One region of the Streptomyces sp. NPDC001002 genome, then DNA from elsewhere that is predicted to be linked to it. Evidence: riboswitches for the same ligand, from Rfam matches in the RefSeq annotation. Region 1 holds a riboswitch; each other region holds the start of a gene.
The links. Region 1 has a riboswitch for S-adenosylmethionine ahead of thrC (threonine synthase). Riboswitches for the same ligand answer to the same signal wherever they lie in the genome.
Positions count from the first base shown of each region.

Region 2: linked by a shared signal. The riboswitch ahead of ACWDR3_RS42610 (aminotransferase class V-fold PLP-dependent enzyme) and the one ahead of thrC (threonine synthase) in region 1 are both predicted to bind S-adenosylmethionine.
Region 3: linked by a shared signal. The riboswitch ahead of ACWDR3_RS11860 (putative leader peptide) and the one ahead of thrC (threonine synthase) in region 1 are both predicted to bind S-adenosylmethionine.
Region 4: linked by a shared signal. The riboswitch ahead of ACWDR3_RS21505 (amino acid ABC transporter permease) and the one ahead of thrC (threonine synthase) in region 1 are both predicted to bind S-adenosylmethionine.

Region 1 is NZ_JBSFLV010000005.1:33,544-38,717, reverse strand. It holds gene otsB (trehalose-phosphatase) at 1-674, shown strand, start outside; gene ACWDR3_RS04215 (alpha,alpha-trehalose-phosphate synthase (UDP-forming)) at 696-2,204, opposite strand; gene ACWDR3_RS04210 (glucosyl-3-phosphoglycerate synthase) at 2,331-3,275, opposite strand; SAM riboswitch class I at 3,446-3,600, shown strand; gene thrC (threonine synthase) at 3,618-4,907, shown strand; gene ACWDR3_RS04200 (MoaD/ThiS family protein) at 4,904-5,174, shown strand, end outside.
Region 2 is NZ_JBSFLV010000185.1:5,661-10,834, reverse strand. It holds gene qcrB (cytochrome bc1 complex cytochrome b subunit) at 1-974, shown strand, start outside; gene trpD (anthranilate phosphoribosyltransferase) at 1,108-2,172, shown strand; SAM riboswitch class IV at 2,249-2,365, shown strand; gene ACWDR3_RS42610 (aminotransferase class V-fold PLP-dependent enzyme) at 2,532-3,893, shown strand; gene ACWDR3_RS42605 (Lrp/AsnC family transcriptional regulator) at 3,926-4,207, opposite strand; gene ACWDR3_RS42600 (rhomboid family intramembrane serine protease) at 4,204-4,947, opposite strand; gene ACWDR3_RS42595 (hypothetical protein) at 5,104-5,174, shown strand, end outside.
Region 3 is NZ_JBSFLV010000019.1:38,693-43,866, forward strand. It holds gene ACWDR3_RS11845 (MFS transporter) at 1-798, opposite strand, end outside; gene ACWDR3_RS11850 (sulfite oxidase) at 810-2,087, opposite strand; gene ACWDR3_RS11855 (putative leader peptide) at 2,211-2,294, opposite strand; SAM riboswitch class IV at 2,431-2,544, shown strand; gene ACWDR3_RS11860 (putative leader peptide) at 2,564-2,674, shown strand; gene ACWDR3_RS11865 (ABC transporter substrate-binding protein) at 2,896-4,515, shown strand; gene ACWDR3_RS11870 (ABC transporter permease) at 4,519-5,174, shown strand, end outside.
Region 4 is NZ_JBSFLV010000045.1:15,936-21,109, forward strand. It holds gene ACWDR3_RS21490 (GNAT family N-acetyltransferase) at 1-353, opposite strand, end outside; gene ACWDR3_RS21495 (ABC transporter substrate-binding protein) at 434-1,462, opposite strand; gene ACWDR3_RS21500 (amino acid ABC transporter ATP-binding protein) at 1,528-2,325, opposite strand; gene ACWDR3_RS21505 (amino acid ABC transporter permease) at 2,322-3,302, opposite strand; SAM riboswitch class IV at 3,641-3,750, opposite strand; gene ACWDR3_RS21510 (glutathione S-transferase C-terminal domain-containing protein) at 3,827-4,690, opposite strand; gene ACWDR3_RS21515 (putative leader peptide) at 4,845-4,955, opposite strand; gene ACWDR3_RS21520 (ABC transporter ATP-binding protein) at 5,089-5,174, opposite strand, start outside.

The DNA of each region.
Region 1 (5,174 bases):
CCGCGCTGGCCGCCCTCGCCCCGAAGATCGCCTCGGTCGCCGTGATCACCGGCCGCCCGGCCGGCGTCGCGGTCCGGCACGGCGGCTTCGCGGGCGTGCCGGGCCTTGAGCACCTGGTCGTCCTCGGCCACTACGGCGCCGAGCGCTGGGACGCGGCCACCGGCGAGGTCACCGCCCCCGCCGCGCACCCCGGCGTGGCCGCCGTCCGCGCCGAGCTGCCCGGGTTCCTCGACGGCATCGGCGCCTGGCAGGGCACCTGGATCGAGGAGAAGGGCCGCGCGGTCGCCGTCCACACCCGGCGCGCCGCCGACCCCCAGGCCGCCTTCGAGGCCCTGCGCGAACCCCTCACCGACCTCGCCACCCGCCACGGCCTCGTCGTCGAACCCGGCCGCTTGGTCCTGGAGTTGCGCCCCCCGGGCATGGACAAGGGCGTCGCCCTCCTCGACCACGCCCGCGCCCACTCCGCCGAGGCCGTCCTCTTCGCCGGCGACGACCTCGGCGACCTCCCCGCCTTCGCCGCCGTCGACAAACTCCGCTCCGACGGCGTCCCCGGCCTCCTGGTCTGCAGCGGCAGCGACGAGGTGACGGAACTCAGGGAACGGGCGGACGTGGTGGTGGACGGTCCCGAGGGGGTCGTACGACTGCTGCGGGCGCTGGCGGCTCGGCTGGACTGACGGCCCAGCCGGCCTGACGGCTCAGCCGGCCTGGTCGCGCAGTGCTTCCAACTGCTCCAGGAACCACTGCGCGGGCGGCAGCGCCGTCGCCGCCGCGGACAGCCTCTTCGTCCGCTCCGCCCGCTCCTCCACCGGCATCGACAACGCCTCGTGCAGTGCCCGCGCCGTGCCGATCACGTCGTACGGATTCACCACGATCGCGTCCTTGCCCAGCTCCTGGTACGCCCCCGCCTCCCGGGACAGGACCAGCGCGCACCCCTCGTCCGAGACGACGGGCACCTCCTTGGCGACGAGGTTCATGCCGTCGCGGATGGGGTTGACGAGGGCCACGTCGGCGAGCCGGTAGGCGGCCAGCGAGCGGGCGAAGTCGTCCTTCACATGGAGGACGACCGGGGTCCAACCGGGCGTCCCGTAAAGGGAGTTGATCTCGTCCGCGACCCGCTGCACCTCGGCGGTGTAGTCCCGGTACACGGCGAGGTCCTGCCGCGAGGGGTAGGCGAATGCCACGTGCACGACCCGCTCGCGCCACTCGGGGCGGTCGTCGAGCAGCTGCCGGTACGCCAGCAGCCCGCGCACGATGTTCTTCGAGAGTTCGGTGCGGTCCACCCGGACGATGGTCCGGCGGCCCGCGCCGATCTCCTCGCGCAGTGCCGCCATCCGCTCCTCGACGTCCGCCTCGTGCGAGCGGGCGTGCAGGAACTCGGCGTCGGCACCGAGGCTGTGGACCCCGATGAGCGTCCGGCGGGTGATCCGCTCCTGGTGGGTGGTCCCGTCCGTCCCCAGGTGCTCGATGGCCCGCGGGGCGCCCGACGGCCACGTGGAGAGCCAGCGATCCGTGTCGACCGCGCCCGCGCAGTTCTGGAACGCCGTCGCCCACCGCCAGGTCAGGAACCCCACCCGGTCCGCCCCGAGCATGCCCTCCATCAGCCGCGCCCGGATGTCGTCGGGCAGCATCTGGAAGTAGTCCACCGGCGCCCACGGCGTGTGCGAGAAGTGCCCGATCCGCAGGTCGGGACGGAGCTCGCGGAGCATCCCGGGCACCAGACACAGGTGGTAGTCCTGCACCAGCACGGCCGCACCCTCGGCCGCCTCTTCGGCCAGCGCCTCGGCGAAAGCGCGGTTGTACGTCTCGTACGACGCCCACTGGCGCCGGAACTCCGCGTCGAAGACCGGCTCCAGCGGCGTCTGGTACAGCATGTGGTGCACGAACCACAGCACCGAGTTGGCGATGCCGTTGTACGCGTCCGCGTGCACGTCGGCCGGGATGTCCAGCATCCGCACACCGTCCTCGCCGACCCCGCGCCGCACGGCCTCGCGGTCGCCGTCGGACAGCGCCGAGCACACCCACAGCGCGCCCGCGTCAGGCCCGATCGCCGACAGACCGGAGACCAGCCCGCCGCCACCGCGCCGGGCGGCCAGCGAGCCGTCGTCCTGGACGTCGTAGGAGACCGGGCCGCGGTTGGACGCGACCAGTACCTGGGCAGCGCCCTGCGCGGAAGCCGTAGAAGCGGTGGAAGCCGTGGAAGCCATACGCCACAACCTAGCCCGGCCGGGAAACGCTCAAACATGTGAGCGCACGCGCGAGCAGGCCGTATACGGCGGGTGACCTGCTGTCGTCAGGCGACTCCCGACGTCATCGGGCGACCGCCGCCGACGTCAGGCGACCTTCCGCTGCGCGTACTCCGCGATCTCCACCATCGGCGGCCGCTCCTCCGTGTCCACGGAGTAGGTGCGCGGCTCGAAACCGTCCGCGCCCCGTTCGAACTGAGTCAGCGAGGGGCGGATCAGGTGCCCGCGGGCCAGCCGGAGCTGCGCGGTGCGGTAGATCGCGGCGGACATCCGGCCCAGCGCCTGCCCGTCCTGGTGCCGGTGCTTGCGCACGCCGACGTCCACCTGGGCCAGCGCGTCGAGGCCCACCAGGTGCAGGGCGTCGACCAGCATGCCCAGCTCGACGCCGTACCCGACCGGGAACGGGAGCTGTTCCAGCAGGCTGCGGCGGGCCGCGTACTCGCCGCCCAGCGGCTGCACGAAGCCGGCCAGCTGCGGCCAGTGCATGTTCAGCAGGGGGCGGGCCATGAGTTCGGTGACCCGGCCGCCCTGGCCCGCAGCGCCGCCGAGGGGGCGGTCGTACATCGCCTTGACGAGGTCGACGCCGGGGTCGGTCAGCAGCGGGCCGACGATGCCGGAGACGAAGTCCGAGGAGAACTCCTTCAGGTCGGCGTCGATGAAACAGACGATGTCCCCGGTGGTGACCAGGAGCGAGCGCCACAGCACCTCGCCCTTGCCGGGCACGGGCGGGAGGTGCGGCAGGATGTCGTCGCGGTGGACGACCCGCGCGCCGGCCGCCGCGGCGACCTCGGACGTGCGGTCGGTGGATCCCGAGTCGACGACGACGATCTCGTCGACGAGCGGGACCTGCTGCATGAGGTCGTGGCGGATGACGGCGACGATGTCGCCGACGGTCTCCTCCTCGTTGAGCGCGGGCAGCACGACACTGACCGACTGGCCCGTGCGGTGCTTCGCGGCCAGAATCTGGTGGAGCGGGCGATCGGTCACGGACCAGGAGCGGGTGCTCAGCCAACGCTCGACTTCGTTCAGCACAGTGCGCGGCTCCTCTGCGTTCTCTCGGCGAGTGGATCTTGTGTGATCCATCTCGCGGTTCGGACGGCTAGCTCAACTGTCCTGGCCTTCGGTTACAGTCTTGAACAACGCTGATGACCATCGCATGTCGGGGGTCGGAGGCGCCCACAACCGCTCATACAACCGCATACCGCTCATCCAGAGGGGCAGAGGGATACGGCCCGATGAAGCCCCGGCAACCCTCCAGCCGGTCTCGTAGATCAATGTTGATCATTACGCGAGGCTCCCGGCTAGGGAAGGTGCCAAATCCGTCTCGTGGCGAGATGCGTCGCGAGGAAGATGAGGAGAAAGGGCCTCGCCTCCATGGCTGTGCAGACTGTTGCAAGCACCACCGACTCCACCGTAGACCTCGGCCCGGCCGCGGCGCTCTCGTGCCGTGAGTGCGGCCACCGGGTACCGCTCGGACCGGTCTTCGCGTGCGAGGAGTGTTTCGGCCCGCTCGAGATCGCGTACGACTTCTCGGCCTACGACACCGAGGAACTCCGCAAGCGGATCGAAGCGGGTCCCGCGAACATCTGGCGTTACGCGCCGCTGCTGCCGGTCCCCGCGGACGTGGCGACCAAGCCGAACATCAACCCCGGCTGGACCAAGCTCGTCCAGGCCGACAACCTCGCGCGCGAGCTGGGCGTCGACGCCGGCAAGCTCTTCGTGAAGGACGACTCGGGCAACCCGACGCACTCCTTCAAGGACCGTGTCGTGGCCCAGGCCATCGAGGCCGCGCGCGCCTTCAACTTCACGACCCTCTCCTGCTCCTCCACCGGCAACCTCGCGGGCGCCGTCGGTGCCGCCGCGGCCCGCGCCGGTTTCCGCTCCTGCGTGTTCATCCCGCACGACCTGGAGCAGGGCAAGGTCGTCATGGCCGCGATCTACGGCGGCGAGCTCGTCGGCATCGAGGGCAACTACGACGACGTGAACCGGTTCTGCTCCGAGCTGATCGGCGACCCGGCCGGCGAGGGCTGGGGCTTCGTCAACGTCAACCTGCGGCCGTACTACGCGGAGGGTTCCAAGACCCTGGCGTACGAGATCTGCGAGCAGCTCGGCTGGCAGCTGCCCGATCAGCTCGTGGTGCCGATCGCCTCCGGCTCGCAGCTCACGAAGATCGACAAGGGTCTGCAGGAGCTGATCAAGCTCGGGCTCGTCGAGGACAAGCCGTACAAGATCTTCGGCGCCCAGGCCGAGGGGTGCTCGCCGGTGTCCGTCGCCTACAAGGCGGGTCACGACGTGGTCCGCCCCCAGAAGCCGAACACCATCGCCAAGTCCCTGGCCATCGGCAACCCGGCGGACGGGCCGTACGTCCTGGACATCGCGCGCCGGACGGGCGGTGCGGTGGAGGACGTGAACGACGAGCAGGTGGTCGACGCGATCAAGCTGCTGGCCCGCACCGAGGGTATTTTCGCGGAGACGGCCGGTGGCGTGACGGTCGGCGTCGCGAAGAAGCTGATCGAGAACGGTCTCCTCGACCCGACCAAGACCACGGTCGTGCTGAACACCGGCGACGGCCTGAAGACCCTGGACGCGGTGGCCGGCACCGGTTTGACCGCCACCATCCGTCCGAACCTCGACTCCTTCCGAGAGGCAGGCCTCGCATCATGAGCGTTTCCGTCCGTATCCCGACCATCCTGCGGCCCTACACGGGTGGCGAGGCCGAGGTGACGGCCGAAGGGGCGACCCTCGGTGAGGTCATCGCTGATCTGGAGAAGAACCACGCCGGTATCGCCGCGCGTGTGCTGGACGATCAGGGCAAGCTGCGGCGGTTCGTCAATGTGTACGTGAACGACGACGACGTGCGGTTCGAGCAGGGTCTGGAGACGGCGACCCCGGACGGGGCCGGCGTCTCGATCATCCCCGCCGTCGCCGGTG
Region 2 (5,174 bases), on a different contig from region 1:
TGCTGCCGGGCATCATGCTCGGGCTCGTGGTCGGCCACCTGATCCTGGTCTTCTACCACAAGCACACGCAGTTCGCGGGCCCCGGAAAGACGAACAACAACGTCGTCGGCATGCCGCTGCTGCCGGTCTACATGGCCAAGGCCGGAGGCTTCTTCTTCCTGGTCTTCGGTGTCATCGCGGCCGTCGCGGCGATCGCCTCGATCAACCCGATCTGGGCCATGGGCCCCTACCGGCCGGACATGGTCTCCACGGGCGCCCAGCCCGACTGGTACATGGGCTTCTCCGAGGGCCTGATCCGTGTCATGCCGGGCTGGGAGATCAACGCCTGGGGCCACACGCTCGTCCTGGGCGTGTTCATCCCGCTGGTGATCTTCCCGCTGGTCCTGGTCTCGATCGCGGTCTACCCGTTCATCGAGTCCTGGGTCACCGGCGACAAGCGCGAGCACCACATCCTGGACCGTCCACGCAACGTCCCGACGCGTACCGCGTTCGGCGCCGCCTGGATCTCCTGGTACTTCGTCCTGCTCGTCGGTGGCGGCAACGACCTCTGGGCCACGCACTTCCACCTGTCGATCAACTCGATCACCTGGTTCGTGCGCATCGGCTTCTTCGTCGTGCCGGTCCTGGTGTTCGTCGCCACCAAGCGGATCTGCCTGGGCCTGCAGCGCCGGGACCGCGACAAGGTGCTGCACGGCCGCGAGTCGGGCATCATCAAGCGCCTGCCGCACGGTGAGTTCATCGAGGTGCACGAGCCGCTCAGCCAGGACGCGCTGCACACGCTCACCGCGCACGAGCAGTACGTGCCGGCCGCGATCGGCGCGACCGTCGACGAGAACGGCGTCGAGCGCAAGGTGAAGGGCTCCGAGAAGCTGCGCGCCAAGCTGAGCGAGGCGTACTACGGCGAGGAGTCCCAGATCCCCAAGCCCACCGTCGAGGAGTACAAGGAGATCACGAGCGGCCACGGCCACCACTGATCGCTGAGGCGTCGCCACGCCACAGTCGAAGGGCCCCGTCCGAACACCGGACGGGGCCCTTCGCCGTGCCACGCGCTGGATAGGGTGGGGCACGTCTTGTGAAGCATCTTCTACGACACCCAGGAGCGGCCGTATGAGCGCTGTGACCCCCGCTGGAGGCGACACCGCGGCGGGCCGTTCCTGGCCCGAGGTACTGAACTCCCTGCTGTACGGCAAGGACCAGGACGCCGACGCGACCTTCTGGGCGATGGACCAGATCATGCGCGGCGAGGCGACGGACGCGCAGATCGCCGGGTTCGTGGTGGCGCTGCGGGCCAAGGGCGAGACCGTCGAGGAGATCACCGGTCTGGTGCGCGCGATGTACGCGCACGCCAACGTGATCGAGGTGTCCGGGAAGACGGTGGACATCGTCGGCACCGGTGGCGACGGCGCGAAGACGGTGAACATCTCCACGATGTCCTCGATCGTGATCGCCGGCACGGGTGCGAAGGTCGTCAAGCACGGCAACCGGGCCGCGTCCTCCGCGTCCGGCGCCTCCGACGTCCTGGAACGGCTCGGCGTCAACCTGGAGCTGACCCCCAAGCGGGTGGCCGAGGTCGCCGAGGAGGCCGGGATCACCTTCTGCTTCGCGATCAAGTTCCACCCGGCCCTGCGTCACGCGGGCGCCGCGCGCGGCCAGTTGGGCATCCGTACGGTCTTCAACGCGCTGGGCCCGCTGACCAACCCCGCCAAGGTGCGGGCCCAGGCGGTCGGGGTCGCCGACCCGCGGATGGCGCCCATCATCGCGGGCGTCTTCGCCGAGCGCGGCAACTCCTCCCTGGTGTTCCGCGGCGACGACGGCCTCGACGAGCTGACGACCACGGCCACCTCCCGGGTGTGGATCGTCCGCGACGGCAAGGTCACCGAGGAGTCCTTCGACCCCCGTGACGTGGGCCTCCCGCTGGTCCCCGTGGAGGCCCTGCGCGGCGCCGACCCCGAGTTCAACGCGGGCGTCGCCCGCCGGCTCCTGGACGGCGAGACGGGCCCCGTGCGGGACGCCGTACTCCTGAACTCGGCGGCCGCGCTGGTGGCCCTGGAGCCGGGTGACGGGCCGCTGGCGGACCAGCTCCGGGCCGGGATGGCGAAGGCGGCGGAGTCGATCGACTCGGGCGCCGCCAAGCGGACCCTGGAGCGCTGGTCGGCGGCCAGCAACGCGTAGCACCACGGCGGTCGTCGTCCCGCGATCCGGACACGGGTTGCGGGACGACGATCACCTCACGTAAGTTTTTGGACCAGGTCATGAGTGACAGTCATGAGGCCCCGGCCGACTGTCCGGCAACCCTCCGTCCGTGGCGGGGTGCCCCGGGTGAAGACCAGGCCGTAGGCAGCGAGGTCTGCGGCAAGCGCGGGCCCCTCGAAAGACACCAGGGGTCCTGGTCATCGAGGGAGTACTCCGTGAGCAAGCGAATGCGATAGGGCGCCGAGCCCCGCCTCCGCACATCCCCTTTCACCCTCCTCCGTGTTTGAGCCCTGCGCGCTCGCACGGCGGAACCGCCTTGCCTCTCACGGGAGTTCGCCATGTCTGTCTCCACCGCTGCCGCCGCCCCGACCATTTGTGCCCAGCTGCCCGTTCTGGGCCGGGACGTCACCGTCCCGCTCGTCACGGGCGGCGAAGTCACCTACGCGGCGCTCGACTACGCGGCCAGCGCCCCCGCCCTCCAGCGCGTCTGGGACGACGTGGCGGCCTACGCCCCCTACTACGGCAGCGTCCACCGCGGTGCCGGCTACCTCTCGCAGCTCTCCACGGACCTCTTCGAGAACGCCCGCCGGACGGTCGAGGAGTTCCTGGACTGCCGCCCCGACGACCAGCTGATCTTCACCCGCTCGACCACGGACTCCCTCAACCTGCTCGCCGCCGCTCTGCCCGCCGACTGCCAGGTCTTCGTCTTCGAGACCGAGCACCACGCCTCGCTGCTGCCCTGGCAGGACGCCCGCGTCACCTACCTCAACGCCCCGCGCACCCCGGCCCAGGCCGTCGAGACCCTGGAGCAGGCCCTCGCAAACCGAGACCCCTACGGCCCGGCCCTGGTCTGCGTCACCGGCGCCTCGAACGTCACCGGCGAGCTGTGGCCGGTACGGGAGTTGGCGGCCGCGGCCCATGCCCACGGCGCCCGCATCGTCCTGGACGCCGCCCAACTCGCCCCGCACCACCCGGTCTCCGTCCAGGACCTCGACGTCGACTGGATCGCCTTCTCCGGCCACAAGCTGTACGCCCCCTTCGGTTCCGGCGTCCTGGCCGGCCGCGCCGACTGGCTCCAGGCGGCCGACCCCTACCTCGCGGGCGGCGGCGCCAGCCGCAAGGTCGCCCGGCGCGAGGACGGGGGAGTGGAGGTGGAGTGGCACGACAGCGCCGCGAGGCATGAAGCGGGCTCGCCCAACGTGATCGGCGCCTACTCCATCGCGTCGGCCTGCAAGGCGCTGACCGAGGCGGGCTTCGACACGCTGGTCGCGCGCGAGCAGCACCTGATCGGGAAGGTACGGGCGGGCCTGGCGGAAGTCCCGGAGGTGAAGGTCCTGTCCCTCTTCGGCGACGACGCCCCGCGCGTGGGCGTGATCTCCTTCGTCGTCGACGGCTGGAACAGCTCCCACTTCGCCGCCGCACTCTCCGCCGAGTACGGCATCGGCGTCCGCGACGGCCTCTTCTGCGCCCACCCCTTGCTCCGCACCCTCCTGGGCACCGACCCCCAGACCCAGGGCGAATGTGGCGCCCCCGAGGCGGCCCCGGGCGAGAAGTCCCTCAACGCAATCCGAGTGAGCTTCGGCGCGGGCACCCCCGACGAGCACGTGGAGCGCTTCATCGGCGCGGTCAAGGAACTGGTGACCGACGGCGCCAAGTGGAAGTACACAACGGAGAACGGCCGCTGCGTCCCGACTGTGTGAGGAGTTTCGGTCCGGAGGCGGTCTTCAGGTGGTCAGGAGTCCAACCCGATCGCAAAAGCCGCCTCCAGGTCATGCTGGGAGTACGTCCGAAACGCCACATGCGTATCGGTCCCCTCAACCCCGGGAATCTTGCTGATCCGCCCCGGGATCACCTCGGCGAGATCCTCGTGCTCCTTGACCCGAACCATCGCGATCAAGTCATACGTACCCGTCACGGAGAACACCTCGCTCACAGATTCCAGCGAGGCAATCGACTCCGCGATCTCAGGGATCCGGTCCACGCTGGTCTTGATGAGGACGATCGCGGTGATCACGGCTGGTTCTCTCCCTCGGGGGCCGGAGCTGGGGCGGCCTTCACTCTAGTCGTACGGCGGAATCGGGCCCACGCGTAGCCGAAGCCCAGCGAGAAGCCCACCAGGTGTGCCAGATACGCCACCCCGGGCCCCTGCTCCGCCCGCCCCGCCGCCACCCACTGCAGCGCCGCCCAGAACGGCAGCACCACCCACGCCGGAAACCGCATCGGCAGAAAGAACAGGAACGGCAGCAGGCTCGTCACCCGCGCCCCGGGGAACAGGTACAGAAACGCACCGAGGATCGCCGAGATCGCCCCCGACGCCCCCACCAGGGACTGGTCGGAGGAGGAGTTGGCGGCCGCGTACCCCAGCAGGGCGAGATAGCCGCAGACCAGGTAGAAGAGCGTGAACTGCACGCGGCCCATCCGCTCCTCGGTCATCACGCCGAAGACGTAGAGGAAGAGCATGTTGCCGAGCAGGTGGATCCAGCTGCCGTGGATGAAGAGGGCCGTCGCGGGGGTGAGGGCGGAGCCGGCCGGGTCCGCGAAGAGGTCCGCCGGGACCACGCCCCAGCGGTGGAAATAGGCCCGCTGCGCGGCGAGCAGCGCGTCCCCGGAGCCGTAGGCCGGATTCAGACCCGAGGCCGGACCGGCCGCGAAGACCAGGCAACAGGCCGCGATCAGGCCGTACGTCACCGGTGCCGACGGCATCCGGACCGTTCTGAACGTCCTGCCGACCGTCGCGCTCCAGTTGCTGATCATGGACACAGAGCATGGCGTAACGGGACGCACACGCACAGACCGCCTCGCCGCCGCGGACGGACGGGCGGCGAGTACGCGCCAGGCCGTAGGGTTACGAGCCACACGCACCGGGGAAGCCGGGCGTCACGGACACTAGAAGGAAAGCGGACAGTCACGATGACGGTTCCCCTGCCCACCGCGGCCACGCGGTGGCGCTGCACCCTGTGCGGCAACCTCACGCGTTTCGA
Region 3 (5,174 bases), on a different contig from region 1:
CGCGAGCGCCGGATGGACCAGCGGCACCCGGTCCCTGCGGACCCGTAGCCGCTGGTGCACGGCGAACGCGCAGGCCAGGGCGGACACCCCGGCCGCCCACAGGAGTGTCTGTCCCCCGCTGTCCGGTGTGCTGATGAACGGCACCATCAGCGTCAGCGTGCAGCCGCAGGCCAGGACGAGGCCGAGGAGGTCCAGCCGGGAGTCGCGGGCGGTGCGCCGGGGCGGTGGCAGCCAGCGGGCCGCGAGGACCAGGGTGACCACCGCGCACGGTGCGCTCAGCAGGAGGCAGTACCGCCAGCCGGCCCCGGGTCCGAGCCCGGCGACCAGCACGCCGCCGAGCGGCGGCCCGAGTGCCGCGGCGACACCGCCCGTCACCGCGTACAGCCCCAGGGCCCGGCCGCGGTCGAGCCCGTGGAACACGTCCTGGATGGTGCCGATCACCTGGGAGTTGACGAGCCCGGCGGCGGCGCCCTGCACCAGCCGCGCACCGATCACGATGCCCGGACCGCCACCGGTCGCGGCCGTCACCCCCGCCAGGAGGAAGACGGCCATGCCGACGATGAAGAACCGCTTGCGTCCGTGCAGGTCGCCGAGGCTGCCGCCGGGCACGAGGGCCAGGCCGAAGGCGAGTGAGTAACCGGCCACGATCCACTGGACGTCCGCCGCACCGGCCCCGAGCGAGTGCCGCATGCTCGGAACGGCGATGTTCAGAACTGCCTGGTCCAGCAGGGTGGTTGCCCCTGCGGCCATGCACACCAGCAGTACGCGCCGGGTGGCGCGGTCTTGTCCCGGGAGCATTCAGACGTCCGTCACACCACGCTCACCGGATGCCGTACCACCGCGTCGAACAGGTAGCCCTGCGTGTTGGGCACGGCGAGGTCCGGTTGCGTACGGCCGGCCGTGTCCGTGGCGCGGGCCAGCAGCTGGGTGGCACCGGGTGCCTCGGGGTGCCAGTTCAGGGACCAGCGGGTCCATGTGCCGGTGCGGGGACGGTCGTGCAGGTGGGCGCGCCGCCAGTTCGCGCCGCCGTCGGTGCTGATGTCGACGTGGTCCACGGCGCCCGCGCCCGACCACGACCGCCCGTGCAGCACGTGCCGGTGTCCCGCCGCGAACGTGGCCCCGCTCGCCAGCTCGAAGGCGCTCTTGGTGGCCTGCCGGGTGAGCGGCGCGCTGCCGCCTTCCGGGTAGGACGGGCCGAACAGGCGGTAGAACGTGGTGTTCCAGGGCGAGAGGAGCGGCTGCGCGGACACCTCGATGTCGCCGACCCACTTGATCGACGCGATCCCCACCCAGGACGGCACCAGCACCCGCACCGGGTACCCGTGGTCGTACGGCAGCGGCTCGCCGTTCATCTCGTACGCGAGCAGCACGTCGTCCAGCGCCTTGGCCAGCGGCAGCGGACGGCGTACCCGGCCCAGGCTCTCGCCGCCGCTGACGTAATCGGCGTCCAGGCCCCGCGGTTGCACGTCCACGGCGTTCCGGGACAGTCCGGCCCTGCGCAGTACGTCGGCCAGGCGCACCCCGCGCCAGCGGGCGACGCCGATCGCGCCCAGGGTCCACGCGGTGCCGGTGACCGTCTCGCCCTGCTGGTTCGTGTAGTAGGAGCGGCCGTTTCCGGCGCACTCGACGAAGGCGGTACGGGTGACGGCGGGCAGGGCACGCAGGTCGTCGTACCCGAACTCCACCGGCCGGTCCTCACTGGGAGTGCCGCGCAGCCCGCTCCCCCACAGCCGCAACCGCCAGTCGTCGGCGTCCAGGACGGGGGTGGCGGTGTGGTTGCGTACGAAGAAGAGGTCGTTGGGGGTGTGGTGGCCGGTTCCGCGCAGCGCCTCCCAGCGGGTCTCGGCGTTGGTGCCGCGCTCGATGAACCACTCGGGCGGCAGGGGTTTGACGATCCCGGGGACCGCGGCGCGGGCGGGCCGGGTGCCGCCGAGCGCGGTCCCGGCGGCGGTGGCGGCGAGCAGGGTGAGCAGCCGCCGGCGGGTGACGCCGTCGGCTCTGGCCTCACCGGCCAGCCACTGGCGCAGTCTGCGGCGGTCGTAGTCCGTTTCGTGGCGGTGGCCGAGCGGGATCGCGGGTGTCGGCATGGCGTGTCCTCGTCTTGTCCGAGCGAAGCGTGCGGGCGGCACGGAGGATCGCGAGACGTGCCGGCGGATGCTCAACCGGCCTGTGCGGCACGGCTGTTGGCAGAGGTGCGAGGAGGTGCTCGATCAGCCGGTCGGTCGACACAGCGCGGCGGCGACGCGGACAAGGTCCACGGCACGGCGGCGGGTCAGCGACTGCGACAACGGCATGGCGGGATGCAAACACGCGCAGCGGAGGGTGTCAACGAGGCGTCCGCGTCAGGCCGGAACGGCAGCGCGGGGAGGGTGGTTGACGGGTGAAGGGCTCCATTGACGTACGACGACGTCGATCCGTACGATCGCGGTCGGCATCGAGTGTCAGCGTCAAGCCCTGGCTTGCTGACCGGCAACCCTCCGACGCGGTGGGGTGCTCCAGGTGAAAGCCCGGCAGGATCACCGACGATCTCTGCAAGCGCGGGACCCCGTGGCCGGGGGCGGAGATGTGGAGGACGGTCGTGCGACACAGCAGTGACCTGAACGCCTTCTCCCGGCTCTCCCGTCGGCGTCACATCGACCTTCAGCGCTTCACCAGCTGTCTCTGTCGCGGCTGACGGCTTATCTGCGTCGCAGCTGACCGCCACGACCGCGTCCGTCCGACGTCCGTCGCGGCCCGTAGCCACTCCCCCCTGACTCCCTGAACTCCCCTGCCCCGTCATCGGCGTTGCGCCGACCGGTGCGGCATGCCCGCGCGCAGCCGTGCTCCGCGGGGCGGCACACGACGGGCGACACACGACCAGTGACACGAGCAGTGACACGAGTAGGAGCACCCTCCGTGAGAGCACATCCGGATTTCCGACCCACTCGATGGACGGCACTGGCCGCCCTTCTGACCACCAGTGTCCTGTTGACCGCCTGCGGCTCCGGCGGCTCCGACAGCGGCAGCGGCAGCGGCCCGGCGAAGTCCGGTGGTTCGTTGACCTTCGCGGTGGGTTCCGACGCCGGCTGCGTGGACCCGCAGCAGGTCGGCAGCAACGACAGCATCTACTCCGTACGTCAGACCGTCGACTCGCTGACAGACCAGGACCCCCAGACCGGCAAGATCGTGCCATGGCTGGCCAAGAGCTGGGACATCAACGCCGACGCGACGACGTTCACGTTCCATCTGCGCTCGGGGGTCACCTTCAGCGACGGTTCCCAGCTGACCGCGCAGGTCGTCAAGGACAATTTCGACGCGGTGCCGAAGCTCGGCGCCCTGGGGGTACTCGCCCAGGGCTATCTGAGCGGCGTCAAGAGCACCACCGTGGTCGACCCGCTCACCGTCAAGGTGGCCTTCAAGCAGCCCAACGCCCAGTTCCTGCAGGCCACTTCGACCCACTCCCTGGGCATCGAGTCGTCGGCGAGCGTGAAGCGGACCCCGCAGCGGAAGTGCAGCCAGGGGGTGATCGGCTCCGGCCCGTTCGTACTGAAGCAGTACGTGCAGAACCAGTCGATCACCCTGGCCAAGCGCACCGGCTACGCCTGGGGCTCCTCGCTGTGGTCCAGGAAGGGCGAGGCCTACCTGGACCAGGTGGTGTTCAAGGTCGTGCCCGAGGCGGGGGTGCGGGCCGGCAGTCTCCAGTCCGGGCAGGTGGACGCGATCAGCAGCGTCGGCAAGGCCAACGAGGCGGCGCTCAAGGGCGGTTCGGTCACCCTCCTGCGCCGGGCCAACCCCGGGGTGGTGTTCGGCCTGGGACTCAACAACTCGCGGCCGCTGCTCAAGGACGTGAAAGTGCGCCAGGCGATCCTGGCCGCCGTCGACCGCAAGCAGATAGCCGACACCGTGTTCCCGACCGGCACCCAGCCGGCGACCAGCGTCCTCGCGCACACCACGCCCGACTACACCGACCTCTCCGCGGACCTGGCCTTCGACGCGGCCAAGGCGAAGTCCCTGCTGGACGCGGCCGGTTGGACGGCGGGCAGCGACGGCATCCGCGCCAAGGACGGCAAGAAGCTGAGCCTGACCATCAGCTGGTTCCCCAACTCGGCCACCAACCAGCCCGCGCTGGAACTGGTCCAGCAGCAGCTGAAGGCCGTCGGGATCGACGTGGTGCTCAAGCAGGGCCAGGTCAGTCAGTTCGCCACTACGCTCCAGGGCGGTGACTTCGACGCGGTGTGGAGCAACGTGACCCGCGCCGACCCGGACATCCTGCGCAGCTCCTTCTCCACCCAGCTGGCCAACTTCTACCGGCTGCCCGCCAGTTCACTGGACACGGCTCTGTCCGGCCAGGCCGCGACCGCGGACACCGCGAAGCGCAAGCAGTTGGTGGACGAGGCGCAGAAGTCGATCGTGGAGAACGCGTACAACGTGCCCGTGGTGGAACTCCAGACCCAGCTGGGCGTGTCGAAGAAGGTGCACGACCTCGACTTCGACTCGGGCAGCCGGATCCAGCTGCACGACACCTGGATCGGCTGACGCATGCGCCGCTATGCGATCAAACGGCTCGCCCAGGCGGTCGGTGTGCTGTGGGCGGCCTACACGGTGTCCTTCCTGGTGCTCGACTACCTGCCCGGCGATCCGGTCACGGCGATGGCCAGTGCCGGCATGGACTCGGGGCAGGTCGACCCGGCCCAACTGGCCGCACTGCGGCACGAGTACGGCTTCGACAAGCCGGTCCTGGCCCAGTACGCCGACTACCTCGGCCGGGCGGTGCGCGGGGACTTCGGCGACTCGGTCTCCACCGGTCGGCCGGTTTCCTCGACGCTGGCCGACGCGCTGCCCCAGACAGTGCAGTTGACCGGTGCCGCGCTGCTGCTCGCGGTGGTTCTCGGCGGTGGTCTGGCCGTGCTGGCGACCTACACCTCGCAGCGCTGGCTGCGCCAACTGCTGCTGTCCCTGCCGCCGTTGGGAGTGTCCGTCCCGACGTTCTGGACAGGTCTGCTGCTGGTGGAAACCTTCTCCTTCCGGCTGCACTGGTTCCCGGCCTTCGGCAACGACGGACTGCGCGGACTGGTCCTGCCGGCCGTGACACTGGCGATCCCGACCGGTGCGCAGGTGGCTCAGGTGCTGGCCAAGAGCCTGCTCACCGCGCTGGACCAGGCCTATGTGGAGACCGCGCGCGCCAAGGGCGCCGG
Region 4 (5,174 bases), on a different contig from region 1:
TCGGGTACGTCGTCGGGTCCGAGGCGTACGGCCTCGGGGGCGGGCTCGGCCCACAGGCCGGTGTCGACGAACTGGACGCCCTCACCGGAGCGGACGATCTCCCAGCCGTGCGGAGCCTCGCTCACTCCGCGCACCGCGGCGGTGCCGCCGGGGCCGACGAGGGCGGCCAGGTCGGCCCAGGCGCGCGGGTCGTCATTGTCGGTGATGGCGTGGAAGCCGGCCACGTCGACGGGGTAGCGGGCGGCGCGGCCGACGCGCTCGGCGAAGTGGGCGTGCGGGCCGGTGAGCGCGGCCCAGGCCGGGTTGTCCAGGACGTGGGAGGTGGTGGTGTCGAGACTGGCGGTGGAAGACATCGGGTGACGGCTCCGGTACTGGTCGCACGGGTCGGGGACCCTGCCGGGACGCGGCGGGGTCCCCTTGCGGAGAGGGTGGGTCAGGAGTCGCTGAGGGGCAGTCCGGGCGGGTTGACCTCGGACTTGGCGACGGCCTCGTTGGAGAGGTTCCAGGCGGCCAGCCACTTGGCGTACTGCCCGTTCTTGATCAGGTAGTTGATCGCGTCGGCCAGCGGCTTGGCGAGGCCGCTGTCCTTCTTCGCGGTGGCCGCGATCAGGCCCTGGAGGGAGGAGCCGGCGCCGGAGTACGTGCCCGCGTTGCGGACCGCCTTGGCCGTGCCCTTGGTCGAGGAGACCTGGTAGGCGACCGAGGGGTTCGGCGAGAGGTAGGCGTCGATCTTCCCGGAGGTCAGCGCGAGGTAGGTGCTGTTGTTGTCCTGGAAGTACTTGACCGTGAGCGCCTTCTTGCCCTCGGCGGCGAGCTTCTTCTTCCACTCCAGGAGGATCCGCTCCTGGTTGGTGCCCGCGCCCACGGCGACGGTCTTGCCGGCGAGGTTCTCGTAATTGCCGTCGAAGTTCCAGGAGTTGTCGGCCTTCACCGCGAAGCCGAGGTTGTCCTCGCGGTAGGAGGCGAACTCGTACTTCGCCTTGCGCTCCTCGGTGTCGGTCACGTTGGAGAAGGCGACCTGGACCTTGCCGCTGTCCAGGCCGATGAAGAGGTTCTCCCAAGTGGAGTTCTTCAGCTCGGGCTTGAGGCCGAGGACGGCGGCGACCAGACGGCCGATGTCGGTCTCCGAACCGGTGAGGGTCTTCTGGTCCGAGCCGACGTAACCGAGCGGCGGGGAGCCGGCGGGCAGAAAGCCGACACCGATCTCCAACTTGCCGCTCTTGGCTATGTCCTTGGGCAACTCGGCGCTGATCGACTTCACTTCGGAGACCTTCAGCGTGGTCTCCTTGGCGGCGCCGAGGGACAGGGCACCCACGGTGACCGAACCGGCGGCCGCGTTGTCGGTCGTGGTGGCCGCGTCGCTGTCTCCCCCGCAGGCGGCGAGCCCGCCGGCGAGAGCGGCGACGACGGTGCCGGCGGTGAGTCCGCGAGTGAGTCTGCTGCGAAGGCTGAGGGGAGACATGGCTGTTCCTAGGTTCGGTGTTCGGGACGGTGGAAGAGGGCGAAAGGTGCTGGAGGTGCGGGGGGTCAGAGGACCTTGCTGAGGAAGTCGCGGGTCCGTTCGTGCTGCGGCTTGTCGAGGACCTCGTGCGGCGGGCCCTGCTCGACGATCTTTCCGCCGTCGATGAAGACGACCCGGTCGGCGACCTCGCGGGCGAAGCCGATCTCGTGGGTGACGATGACGAGGGTGGTGCCGCTGGTCGCCAAGTCCTTGATGACGGCGAGGACTTCGCCGACGAGTTCGGGGTCGAGGGCGGAGGTCGGCTCGTCGAAGAGGATGACGCCGGGGCGCAGGGCGAGGGCGCGGGCGATGGCGACGCGCTGCTGCTGGCCGCCGGACAGCTGGCGCGGATAGGCGCCGGCCTTCTCGCCGAGCCCGACCCGGCCGAGCAACTCGCGGGCCAGTTCCAGGGCTTCGGGCTTGCCGAGCCGGCCGGTGGCCACCGGTGCCGCGGCCACGTTGTCGAGGACGGTCAGGTGCGGGAACAGGTTGAAGTTCTGGAAGACGAACCCGATCCGGCTGCGCTGGGCGCGGATGGCCCGCTCGCTGAGCTCCTTCAGCCGCTCCCCCTGCCTCTTCACGCCGATCAGTTCGCCGTTGACGCTGACGTAGCCGATCTCCGGCTTCTCCAGGTGGTTGATGACCCGCAGCAGCGTGGACTTGCCAGAGCCGGACGGGCCGAGGATGACGGTGACCTCGCCGGGCCGCACGGTCAGGTCGACGCCGTCCAGCACCCGGTGGGCGCCGTACCACTTGTGCACGTCGTGCACCTCCACGGCGGCGGGCGTGATGTCGGTCGGCGGTTCGAGGGTCTGGGCGCTCATATCGCGGCCTCCCGGCGGATGCGGGCCCGCAGATCGGTGAGGCCGGTGCGGAGCTTCTGGATCGGGGTCGGCGGCAGGGAGCGCGTGGCGCCCCGGGCGTAGTACCGCTCGACGTAGAACTGGATGACGGACACCACGCTGGTCAGGATCAGGTACCAGACGGTGACGACCAGGAGCAGCGGGACGATGTCGCCGGGGTAGGTGGAGCCCATCGTCTGCGCGGAGCCGAACAGGTCGAGCAGAGAGACGTAGAAGACCAGCGAGGTGCTCTTGATCAGGCCGATCAGCTGGTTGACGTAGTTCGGGGTGATGGAGCGCAGCGCCTGCGGGAAGACGATCCGGCGGAACTGGTAGCTCTTGGGCAGGCCGAGGGCGGAGGCCGCCTCGTGCTGGCCCTGGTCGACGGAGAGGATGCCGCCGCGGACCACTTCGGCCGCGTAGGCCGCCTCGTTGAGACTCAGGCCGATGACGGCGACGACCATGTCCGTGGCCAGCCTCGACTCGTCGAAGGAGAAGAAGGCCGGCCCGAAGGGGACGCCGACGCTCAACGTCTTGTAGAGGGCGCTGAAGTTGTAGAGGAAGAGCAGTACCACGATCAGCGGGATCGAGCGCAGGGCCCAGACGTAGGTCCAGCTCACCGCGCGCAGCACCGGCGACCTGGAGAGTCTGGCCAGGGCGAGCAGGATGCCGCCGAGGAGGCCCAACACGGCGCTGTAGGCGGCCACTTCGAGGGTGATGAGCAGCCCGTCGAGGATGGTCGGCCGCAGGAACCAGTACCCGAAGCGGTCCCACTGGTAGAACGGGTTGGTCGCCAGGCCGTGCACGAACTGGGCCGCGAGGACCAGCACGACCGCGGTGGCGATCCAGCGCCCCGGCCGGCGCAGCGGCTGAACTCGCTGTGCGGTGAGGGGTTTTGACGGTTCGTCGGCAGGCGGTGCCTCGGCGAGGGACACGGCGGCGCCAGGGGGTTCACTCATGGTGGGCTCCGGCAGGTTCGGACACCCCGCACCGCGGCGGTGGACGCGCGACGGCGGGCGGCGCGCGCGGGTGCACGGGGCTGGGGGCGGGGAGGGGAACTGCACACCGGCGGAGGCGGGTGTGCGTCAGAGGTGCGCGGGCTGGGTGGTCGTCAGCCCCGACAGCGGGCACGGCCCGGTGCGGTACACAGTGCGCTGCTGACCCGGAGCAGATCGACGGCGCGGTCGGCGACGAACAGGTTCGCGTACGACAGTACGCAGCCCTGCGGGCGGCATGCGGCCGTCCTGGGAGCTGCGTACATGGCGTCACCTGTCACTGTCGGAGGCCCCCGGAAGGGGCCGCGCGCTTACCGAAACGTCATCCGGTCCGGTCGTCACCTGGGGCACCCCACCGCGGTGCGAGGGTTGCCGGTCAGCAAGCCAGGGCTTGTCGCTGACACTCATGACCGTTCTGGGCGATATTCAAGACACTTGCCCGAACGAATGTCAACGCCGGTCCACGAAGTGGAACGGCTACGGGACTGCTAGTGGGCCGCGTGGGCAGCCCAGTCGAGGATCTGTACGGCCGCGCCGGCCGCCTCCAGTCCCCGGCAGCGGGCGTGATGGCGGCGGGCGATGCCGTCCAGGTCGAGATGGGTGCCGAAGGCCGGGTGGGCGGCCAGCCGGCGGGCGTACGCCCACAGGGTGGGGTGGTCGGCGATGCGCTCGACCGCGCAGGCGTCCAGGTGATGGCGGTGCACGGTGTCGAGTTGGACCAGCGTGACCCACAACTCGACGTCGGCGGCGGTGATCTGATCCCGGATCATGTGGTCGCGGCCGACGAGCCAGCGCTCCAGAGCGCCCAGCGATTCCAGCAGCGCCTCAAGGGCCGCGTCGCGCTCCGCCTGCTCGATGCCGGACTGTCCGGCGCGCTGGGCGGCTCCCTCGATGTCCTGTGCGCACATCCGCTCGACGGCCTCGATCTCCGACTCCGCGCCGCACGGGTACAGCGAGAGCCGGTCGGCGCCGAAGCGGCGGGCGAGGTCGCGGGTGATGTCCGGAGCGTGCGTGCTGACGATCCGCCCGGACCAGTCGTCGCTGAGGACGGGTCCGACGGCCGGTCCTGAGTAGCGGTGGGCGCTCGCCTCGTACAGCGGGCGCAGCACGGAGTGGCCGTCCTGCGGGGAGTCGGGAACGGCGGGCAGATAGGTCGCCGGACAGACGGTGTCCAGGCCGAGCAGGCTGTGGGTGACGGCGATGCGCAGGCCGTCGGGACACGCGGTGGACAGATGGAGGCGGTAGCGGCGCGGAACGGCGTAGTGGCCGCTGCGCGGATCGCCGCCGATGCGGCCCCGGAAGGCGGGCGTGGACGGAGTGGTGGTGTGGGCGGCCAGCGGTGTGACGGACATGACTCTCCCCGGGAGCGGGCGCGGACGTACGCGCGGCGGAAGCGACGTCGGACGGGAAGGGGCCGGGCTCAGCCGTGCGTGGCGGACGGACGACGCCGGTGGCGTCCGGTCGCGGGACGACGCGTGGGCGTCGCGGGCACGGGAGGGGCGCGGCTCAGCCGAGGCGGCTGATCGCGCTGCAGACGCGCAGCAGATCGATGTGGCGGCGGGAGGTGAGGAGAGGCGAGCGGCTCACGCGTACGGTGACCGGTCCAAGGCGCCTCATGTCATTCCCTACCTGTTCACTAGGATTCCCTTCTGGAGTGTCGATCCCCCTGGCTGCGGCGTCAAGAGGGCGTCCACCGACCGGTCGGTGTCCCGTTCGCTTCCGGTGCCCCCATCGGTCTCCGGTGTCCCGTTCAGTTCACGTCGGCCCGGGCGGCGTCGTCGTCCGTCGGGCTGTCGGTGAGGAAGCCGCCGGACTGGTGGCGCCACAGCTTGGCGT